3 regions of the Streptomyces sp. NPDC057616 genome follow, and region 2 is predicted to be linked to each of the others. Evidence: riboswitches for the same ligand, from Rfam matches in the RefSeq annotation. Region 2 holds a riboswitch; each other region holds the start of a gene.
The links. A riboswitch is a leader RNA that binds a small molecule or an ion and turns the genes downstream of it on or off. The one in region 2 is predicted to bind cyclic di-AMP.
Positions count from the first base shown of each region.

Region 1 (3,248 bases), on a different contig from region 2:
GCGCCGGCACCATCCGCGCCGACAATCCGCGGCTGCTGGTGAACTCCCCGGAGCGCCGGGCCGCGCGGATCGCGGCGGGGCGGCCGGAGTACCCCCTCAAGGTCACCGTCAGCGGTTCCGGCGAGCTGGACCCCGGCGCCAGGTTCTGGCACACCGGCGGCGACAAGCTCCTGTGCACCACCGACAAGGGCGCCGAGCGGGCCCGCGCGCTGGGCCTCGCCGCCGACGTCGTCGCGCTCGGCCCCGACCTCGACTGGCGCACGCTCCTCGCGCATCTGCACGACGAGCGCGGCGTACGGCGCCTGATGGTCGAGGGCGGCGGCACCGTCCACACCCAGCTGCTCCAGCAGGGCCTCGCCGACGAACTCCAGCTCGTCCTCGCCCCGCTCTTCGTGGGCGACCCGGACGCGCCCCGCCTCTTCGGCCCCGGCGCCTACCAGGGCGGCCGCCTGCGCCTCACGGAGACGCGGCACATCGAGGACGTCGTCTTCATGCGCTACGAGCCCACCGCCCCCGGCGCCGGCCCGCTGCCCACCGCCGCCGACCACCACTGGCTGGCCCTCGCCTGCGAGCTGGCGGCCCTGTGCCCGCCCTCCCGCACGGCCTTCAGCGTGGGCGCGCTGATCGTCGCCGCCGACGGCACGGAGCTCGCCCGCGGCCACTCACGCGAGGGCGGCGACCCCGTCGTGCACGCCGAGGAGGCGGCCCTGGCCAAGCTCGACCCGGCCGATCCGAGGCTCGCGTCGGCCACGGTCTACAGCAGCCTGGAGCCCTGCACCCAGCGTGCCTCCCGGCCTAAACCGTGCGCCCGGCTGATCCTCGACGCGGGCGTACGGCGAGTGGTCACGGCCTGGCGGGAGCCCGACACCTTCGTCGCGGGCGCGGACGGCAGCGGCCTGCTGGCGGCCCGGGGCGTCGAGGTCGTCGTACTGGCGGAGCACGAGGAGCAGGCCAAGGCGCCCAACCGTCATCTGCCGGGCTTCTGAGCCGTGGCGTCGGCGGTCCCGCGGATGGCGTATGCTGGTGTCACACCGACGCGGGGTGGAGCAGCTCGGTAGCTCGCTGGGCTCATAACCCAGAGGTCGCAGGTTCAAATCCTGTCCCCGCTACTCAAGGCCCAGGGCCGGAATCCGGAAACGGATTCCGGCCCTGGGTGTTTCCGGCGCGCATGGCCGTCACCGGGCCCTCGTCACCTGCGGTGACCGTCCGACCGCTTTCCGCATAACGACTGACACACCGTCAGAACGGGCGGGGTTTCCGGGGCGAGGCCAACTCGCCCGTTTTTCGCCTCTCTTGGCCCGTACGTCCAGGCCAAAAAGCATTAATGATCAAGCAGAACAGCTTGGAATCGGCACCCCGGGTCTATTAACGTTCGATAACGCAGCGCGGTCGTCCCAGCCGTCACAAGAGGCGGCTCCGTGCGCACGCGCCGAATCCCGCAAGGGAACCGGGGAACCACCACCCAGGGGTGAATCGCGCGGATGCCGTCGTGGAGCCACGACCGGTATACGCGCGTAGGAGACCTTCCTGCTCCGAACCCGTCAGCTAACCCGGTAGGCGAGAAGGAAGGAAAGGAGCGCGCCCACGTGGCGTCCAACCCGCCTGCCCCGGCACCGTTCGTGCCGAGCACCGAGCCCTTCGGCTTCCCCGGCCCCCGCTCCGACGAGGGTCCGTGGGAGGAGTGGAACCCCACCGAGGACTCCGTCGCCCCGGTCCGCGGCCGGCACCGTGTCGCCAAGCAGCGCGGCGGCGGACTCGCCCGCAGCTCCACGGTCCTCGGCGTCGGCGTCATAGCCGCCGTCGGCGCGGGCGGTATGGCCAGCGCCAACACCGGCAAGCCCCCGGTCTCCATCTCCATGCCCGACCTGGGCTCCGTGGGCCACATGTTCGGCGGCTCCGCCGAGACGCCCAAGGGTTCGGCCACCGCGCTCAGCACCGTCGGCGTGAGCACCGAGGACACCGAGCAGGGCGCCCGGGACGCCGGTCAGGCGCTGCGCGACCGCATCATGGCGCAGGCCGAGAGCCAGCAGGTCCAGGTCGACAGCAAGGCCCAGTCCGTCACCGAGGCGGCCCTCGCCAAGCAGGTCGACGACGCCGCCGCCAAGGCGGAGAAGGAGGCCGCGGCCAAGGCCGCCGCCGCCAAGGAGAAGGCCGAGGCGGAGGCCAAGAAGGCCGCCGAGGCCGCGCGCCTGGCCGAACTGGCCAAGCAGTACAAGCTCCCGGTCGTGTCGTACACGATCACCGGCACCTTCGGGCAGCCCGGCTCCATGTGGTCCTCCGGTTACCACACGGGCCTCGACTTCGCCGCCCCCACGGGCACGCCCATCAAGGCCGTCCACAGCGGCACCGTCACCGAGGCCGGCTGGGCCGGCTCGTACGGCTACCGCACGATCGTGACCCTCGACGACGGCACCGAGCTGTGGTTCTGCCACCAGTCGTCGATCAGTGTGAGCGTGGGCCAGAAGGTCAGCACGGGCGAGGTCATCGGCCGCGTCGGCGCCACCGGCAACGTCACCGGCCCGCACCTGCACCTCGAGGTCCACCCGAACGGCCAGGCCGAGGGCATCGACCCGATGACCTGGCTGCGCGGCAAGGGCCTCACCCCTTGATCCACGCCGGGACCCCGGTGGTCCTGGCGGCTTCCCCCCGACGTCAGGGCCGCCGGCGGACGCGCGCGCGTCCGCCGCGCACCCCGTCCCGGTTTACGTGATCTTTGCGGCACCGGCGGAATGGGCCGCTCCGGCGCCGTCGTTGACGTCCAGCATGACGTCTCCTTCTCTGCGCAAGCTCGGCTCCTCCGGCCTCGAGGTCTTCCCGCTCTGCCTCGGCGGCAATGTCTTCGGCTGGACCGCCGACGAGGCCGCTTCCTTCGCCGTGCTCGACGCCTACGCGGCCGCCGGCGGCAACTTCCTCGACACCGCCGACTCCTACTCGGCGTGGATCGACGGCAACCAGGGCGGCGAGTCGGAGACGATCATCGGCCGGTGGGTCAGGGCGCGCGGCAACCGCGACGACGTGGTCATCGCGACCAAGGTCAGCCAGCACCCCGAGTTCCCGGGCCTGACGGCCGCCAACATCAAGGCCGCCGCGGACGCCTCCCTGCGCCGCCTGGGCACCGACCACATCGACCTCTACTACACGCACTTCGACAAGCCCGAGGTGCCGGTCGAGGAGATCGTCGGCGCGCTCGACGAGCTGGTGCGGGCCGGCAAGGTGCGGCACATCGCCGCCTCCAACATCTCGCCCGA
Region 1 is NZ_JBHVGU010000049.1:20,929-24,176, reverse strand. Features, by position in the region: gene ACFU97_RS40150 (dihydrofolate reductase family protein) at 1-986, shown strand, start outside; tRNA gene ACFU97_RS40145 (tRNA-Met) at 1,036-1,109, shown strand; cyclic di-AMP (ydaO/yuaA leader) riboswitch at 1,418-1,575, shown strand; gene ACFU97_RS40140 (M23 family metallopeptidase) at 1,587-2,609, shown strand; gene ACFU97_RS40135 (aldo/keto reductase) at 2,764-3,248, shown strand, end outside.
Region 1: linked by a shared signal. The riboswitch ahead of ACFU97_RS40140 (M23 family metallopeptidase) and the one ahead of ACFU97_RS13785 (peptidoglycan DD-metalloendopeptidase family protein) in region 2 are both predicted to bind cyclic di-AMP.

Region 2 (3,248 bases):
ACGACGACTCCGGGCTGCTGCGCCTGGCGGCGGGGGAGTCGTACACCACACCCGTCTTCGCCGGCCTGTGGAGCGACGGCGGCTTCGGCGGCGCGAGCCGCGCCTGGCACGCCTACCAGCGCGCGTACGTGATCCCGGACGCGGACCGGGACCGCCCGGTGCTGTTCAACTCCTGGGAGGCCACGGAGTTCGACATCACCGAGGAGCAGCAGTCGGCGCTCGCCCGGCGGGCCGCCGCGATCGGCGTCGAGCTGTTCGTCGTCGACGACGGCTGGTTCGGCAGGCGCACCAGTGACCGGGCCGGGCTCGGCGACTGGACGCCCAACCCGGACCGCTTCCCGAAGGGGCTCGGACCCCTCGCGGAGTATGTGCACGCCCTCGGGATGCAGTTCGGCATCTGGGTCGAGCCCGAGATGGTCAACCCGGACAGCGACCTGTACCGCGAGCACCCCGACTGGGTCCAGTTCCAGCCGGGACGAAAGCGGACGGAACTGCGCAATCAGCTCGTACTGAACCTGGCCCGCGAAGACGTCCAGGAGTACCTGTGGCAGCAGCTCGACACGCTGCTGTCCAGCGCCCCGATCGACTACGTGAAGTGGGACTTCAACCGCGCCTTCACCGACGCGGGCTGGCCCGGCGAGCCGTATCCGCAGCGGCTGTGGACCGACCATGTCCACGCGCTGTACGCCCTGTTGGACCGGCTGCGCGCGGCCCACCCCGGTGTCGCCTTCGAGTCCTGCTCGGGCGGCGGCGGCCGTATCGACCTCGGGATCATGAGCCGTACGGACCAGGTGTGGACCTCCGACAACACCGACCCGCTGGACCGGCTCGCCATCCAGCACGGCTTCAGCCAGATCCACCCCGCGCGCGTGATGGCCGCCTGGGTCACCGACAGCCCCAACACCCAGCTCAACGGCCGCGTCAGCTCGCTGCGCTTCCGGTTCGTCAGCTCCATGGCCGGCGTGCTCGGAGTCGGCGGCGACCTGACCCGCTGGAGCGAGGAGGAGCTGGCCGAGGCGGGGGAGTGGGTCGCCCTCTACAAGGAGATCCGGCCCCTGGTGCAGCACGGCGACCTCCATCGGCTTCGCCCGCCGGCGGGCGGTCTGAGTGCGGTGCAGTACGTGCGCGGGGACGACGCGGTCGTCCTGGCCTGGCTCCAGGCGCAGAGCCACGGTGAACCCGTGCCCGCGTTGCGGCTCAAGGGCCTTGACCCGACAGCGGCGTACGAATGCCTCGAAACGGGCGAAATCCTTAGGGGCGCCGTCCTCCTGCACCACGGACTGCGCACCGGACTGCGCGGCGATCTGGACGCGGCCGTCTTCCGACTGCGCCGCATCTGAGCGATGTGTCCGTATTGGCCGAACTCGCTCCGGAATAAGGCCTCCTGGCGGTAAGGCGCGTGAGGAGCGTCATATCCGTGACCGACCGTGGTCCGTCATGTTCACGTAATTCACGTGCTTCACAAGGGAATTCGACCGGCAAGACGCTCCCGTAATCCACACAGGGTCACCACTATTTCCCATTAAGGATCAACGGAAACGCTTTCCCGGGGAACCGTCACTTGTCCCTTTGCGTCTTCGTCGCTTACGTTCGCCACCGATCCGGACGGACGCCCAATCCTGCCGCCGCCCGGTGCCCGCACAACTCACCCGTGAACGGCAGGAACGGGGGACCCACAGGTTTGACCGCCTGTTCCGGTCTCCGGAACGGCTTGGGGTAAAGCCGCGTCAAACGCGCGGCCGGGCATCTCCAGCTCGCACCCGACAGCTCACCTCGTAGGCGCCGGAGAGGAATTCGTCATGCCCGCGAAGGGTAAGCACCGCCGTCCGAAGTCCCTGCGCTTCACCCGCACCATCGCCGTCGCCGGAACCGGTGGCGCCGCGCTCGCGCTGCCGCTCATGGGTGCCACCGGCGCCCACGCCGCCACCGCGGACTCCGTTTCCCAGTCGGTTTCGCAAAAGGCCGTCCAGTCCCTTCCGGGTGCCGAGAAGAAGGCCACCGAGAAGAAGAGTGCCGCGCATCACAACGGCGTTCGGACCTACTCGGTGCGGTCCGGCGACTATCTCGCGAAGATCGCCGACGAGCAGCACGTGTCCGGTGGCTGGAAGAAGATCTACTCGGACAACCGCCAGGCCGTCGGCGACGACCCGTCGCTGATCCACCCGGGCCTGAAGCTCACGCTCGGCGAGAAGGCGGCGCCGAGCGCCACCAAGTCCTCGGCCGCCCCGAAGGCCTCCGCCAAGAAGCCGGCGGTCAAGAAGTCGGCCGTCAAGAAGTCGACGGCGAAGAAGACCACCGCGACGCAGGCCTCCGAGACCACCGGCAGCGGCTTCACCCTCCCGGTGAACAGCTCCGCCATCGGCACCGGCTACAAGGTGGCCGGCAGCATGTGGTCCAGCGGCTACCACACCGGCGTCGACTTCGTCGTCCCGACCGGCACCACCGTCAAGGCGGTCGGCACGGGCACGGTCGTCTCCGCCGGCTGGGGCGGCGCGTACGGCAACCAGGTCATCATCAAGCTGGCCGACGGCCACTACGCGCAGTACGGCCACCTGTCCCAGATATCCGTCTCGGCCGGCCAGGCCGTGACCGCGGGCCAGCAGCTCGGCCTCTCCGGCGCGACCGGCAACGTGACCGGCCCGCACCTGCACTTCGAGATCCGCACCACGCCGAACTACGGCTCCGACGTGGACCCGGTCTCCTACCTCCGCTCGAAGGGCGTCACCGTCGGCTGACACCCCCCGCAGCAACCTGCCTGACACGCTGCCGAAGGCCGGACCTCGATCCCCGGGTCCGGCCTTCGGTATGTCCGCGCACAGGTACGGCAGTTGAGACGGCAACAGCCTGGGCCGGCCGGTTATTCCGCCCTTGGTCAATACTTTAGAAGTGTCTTATCTCACCGCTCGTCAACCCCTTCCGGCGCTTTCTTACGGTCGCGTAGGTCACATTCGAAGGTGGATCATCGGTCGATGTGGCAGACGATTCGAAGAGTGACAGCAGAGCAGTGATCGGGTCGTACGTTGCGGTGGGGGACAGCTTCACCGAGGGCGTCGGCGACCCCGGCCCCGACGGGGCGTTCGTCGGCTGGGCCGACCGTTTCGCGGTGCTCCTTGCGGACCGCCGACCCGAGGGCGACTTCGGCTACACGAACCTGGCGGTGCGCGGGAAGCTGCTCGACCAGATCGTGGCGGACCAGGTCCCCCAGGCGATCGCCCTGAAGCCGGAGCTGGTCTCCTTCTGCGCGGGCG
Region 2 is NZ_JBHVGU010000009.1:184,369-187,616, reverse strand. Features, by position in the region: gene ACFU97_RS13790 (alpha-galactosidase) at 1-1,340, shown strand, start outside; cyclic di-AMP (ydaO/yuaA leader) riboswitch at 1,617-1,795, shown strand; gene ACFU97_RS13785 (peptidoglycan DD-metalloendopeptidase family protein) at 1,800-2,735, shown strand; gene ACFU97_RS13780 (SGNH/GDSL hydrolase family protein) at 3,005-3,248, shown strand, end outside.

Region 3 (3,248 bases), on a different contig from region 2:
ATGACTACGGAAGGGATCTCAGATTGGACTCAGTCCAGAGTTGTGACCTGTATCACAACTCGGGTGGACGGTGTCCTGCGCCGCCGGGGACGGCTCAGCCGGCCCGGTGCACCACCGCGTCGCACATCTCCATCAGCGCCAGCTTCGCGTCGCACTCCGTCAGCGGGGCCAGCGCGGCGCGGGCGTCCTCGGCATAGCGCACGGTGTCGCGGCGGGCCTGCTCCAGCGCGGGGTGCGCCCGCAGCCCGGCCAGCGCCTCCTCGAGGCGCGCGTCATCGCTCAGGTCGGAGTCCAGCAGCTCGCACAGGGCGATGTCCTCGGCCAGCCCCAGCCGCGCCGCCCGCTCCCGCAGCCGCAGCACGGGCAGGGTGGGGATGCCCTCGCGCAGGTCGGTCCCCGGTGTCTTGCCGGACTCGCGCGACTCGGACGCGATGTCCAGCACGTCGTCCGCCAGCTGGAAGGCGACGCCCAGCCGCTCGCCGTACTGCGTCAGCACGTCCACGACCGTCTCGTCGGCGCCCGACATCATCGCCCCGAAGCGGCAGGAGACGGCCACCAGCGAGCCGGTCTTGCCGCCCAGCACGTCCAGGTAGTGATCGACCGGGTCCCGCCCGTCCTGCGGCCCCGCCGTCTCCAGGATCTGCCCGGTGACCAGCCGCTCGAACGCCTCGGCCTGCACCCGGACCGCCTCGGGCCCGAGGTCGGCCAGGATGTGCGAGGCCCGCGCGAAGAGGAAGTCGCCGGTGAGGACCGCGACCGAGTTGCCCCAGCGGGCGTTGGCGCTGTCCACGCCGCGCCGCACGGCGGCCTCGTCCATCACGTCGTCGTGGTACAGCGTCGCCAGGTGGGTCAGCTCCACCACCACGGCCGAGGGCACGACACCCGGCGCGTACGGGTCGCCGAACTGCGCGGCGAGCATCACCAGCAAGGGGCGGAACCGCTTGCCACCCGCCCGCACCAGGTGCTGGGCGGCCTCCGTGATGAAGGGGACCTCACTCTTGGTGGCTTCGAGCAAACCCTCCTCGACAGCCGCCAATCCGGCCTGGACATCGGCTTCCAGAGCCTGGTCCCGCACGCTCAGCCCGAACGGCCCGACGACGGTCACGAGGGGTCTCCTGTCTGCTGGTGTCTACCTGCGGTTCACGCGGTTTGTCGATAGGTCGCTGCCATCACTCAAGTCAGCGTATCCGGTCACCTTTCGATCACCCATGCCGCCCACCCGTCCACCACGGGCGGTATCGGATCACGACCGCTATGTTTTTGATCGCCTCATATGAGTGGATATCTATCGACTTGTCTATCGGCGTGCCGGCCGGTCCGGCGGGAGGCGGCGGCCCGTGTCCCGTAGACGCTCGTGACATCACCCCTCCAGAGGACGGCCGCCATGGGAACGATCTGCACCACATGTGGGGTTCCGCCCCGGCGGACATGCAATCCTGCGACCGAAGATCACCGACCCTGATTCGTCCGTTTTTCGCCTTCAATGAGCGATCTGCCCCTAGGCCGAAAAGGGTCCCTGCCAACGGACTTGAGGCCGGCGTTCCTCACGGGCGGCTGTTTGAACATGAGTTGGCCCCATTGCCCGATTTGCCACTCTTGCGGATGCCAGTGAGTTGGGTCACGTCGACCCTCGGCCCGACGGTCCATCAGCTGCCTCCGTTCTTCCGTCGTCCGCATACGAGTTGAGGATTGGCAGCAGCAAAGGATCAAGTGCCCCATAAACCTCAGACCAAGGTCAATAGGCATGGTCTGTGAATCCGGCACTTGTTCCGGACATGTGCTCTCGCATACGTTCCCGGCCAGTCGGGCAGACGCCGAATCCTGCCGCAGCCCGGCCGACCCATCGACCAACTCACTCGCACGGCAGGAGCGGGGGACCCAGGTAAGTCGCCGGACCGGGCATTGCCCCGGACCGGCTCGGGGTGAAGCCGCGCCGCCGCAAGGCCGCGCGGCCGGGCCGCTCCCGCCCGAACCCGACAGCTCACCTCGCAGGCGCCGGAGAGGAATCCCCCATGTCCGCTGCCGCTCAGCACCGTCGTCCCAAGAACTCCCGCCTGGCCCGCAAGCTCGCCGTCCTCGGCACCGGTGCCGCCGTCCTCGCCCTGCCGGTCATCGGCGCCACCAGCGCCTCGGCGGCCACGCCGACGACGCTCACCGCGACCTCCATGGGCTACACCGACAACCTCGACGGCTGGATCCGGGCCTCCCTGCAGGTCATGGCGCAGCACGGCATCCCCGGCTCGTACGACGGCATCTACCGCAACATCATGCGCGAGTCCTCGGGCAACCCCGCCGCCATCAACAATTGGGACTCGAACGCGCTCGCCGGCACGCCCTCCAAGGGTCTGCTCCAGGTCATCGACCCGACCTTCCTCGCCTACCACGTGCCCGGCACGCTGATGAACCCGTACGACCCGGTCGCCAACATCACCGCCGCCTGCAAGTACGCGGCCGCGCGCTACGGGTCGATCGACAACGTCTACGGCGCCTACTAAAGGCTCCTACCACAGCAGTCGCTCGAGGACGACGGCGATGCCGTCGTCCTCGTTCGACAAGGTGACCTCGTCGGCCACCGCCTTGAGTTCCGGATGGGCGTTGGCCATGGCGACGCCGTGCGCCGCCCAGTCGAACATCGGGATGTCGTTGGGCATGTCGCCGAAGGCGATCGTCTCCAGCGACCCGAGCCCCAGGTGCGCGGCGGCCAGGGCGAGACCGGTCGCCTTGGTGATGCCGCATGGCTGGAGTTCGACGGTTCCGGGTCCCGACATGGTGACCGTGGCCAGTGAGCCCACCACCGAGCGCGCCGTCGCCGCCAACTCGTCGTCGGACAGGTCGGGATGGCGCAGCAGCACCTTGCTGATGGGCGCGCACCACAGGTCGTCGCGCCGGTCGACCCGTACGGCCGGCAGCGTGGGGTGCGGCATCAGGTAGCCGGGCTCGATCAGCGTGAGCCCGTCCACGCCGTCCTGGTCGACGGCCGCGTACACCTGTCCCACCTCCGCCTCGATCTTGCCGAGGGCCGTCTCCGCCAGCTCCCGGTCCAGCGTGACGGACCACAGCAGACGGTCCGCGCCGGCGTCGTACACCTGCGCGCCCTGTCCGCACACCGCGAGCCCCGTGCTGCCCAGGATGTCGAGGAGCGGCCGCACTCTGGGGGCCGGGCGGCCCGTCACGACCAGGTGCCGGGCGCCGGCCTCGGCCACCCGCGCGAGCGCGGCGAGGGACCGGTCGGACAGCGTGTCGTCGCC
Region 3 is NZ_JBHVGU010000034.1:98,815-102,062, reverse strand. Features, by position in the region: gene ACFU97_RS34475 (polyprenyl synthetase family protein) at 95-1,105, opposite strand; cyclic di-AMP (ydaO/yuaA leader) riboswitch at 1,803-2,008, shown strand; gene ACFU97_RS34470 (transglycosylase SLT domain-containing protein) at 2,013-2,495, shown strand; gene ACFU97_RS34465 (HAD family hydrolase) at 2,502-3,248, opposite strand, start outside.
Region 3: linked by a shared signal. The riboswitch ahead of ACFU97_RS34470 (transglycosylase SLT domain-containing protein) and the one ahead of ACFU97_RS13785 (peptidoglycan DD-metalloendopeptidase family protein) in region 2 are both predicted to bind cyclic di-AMP.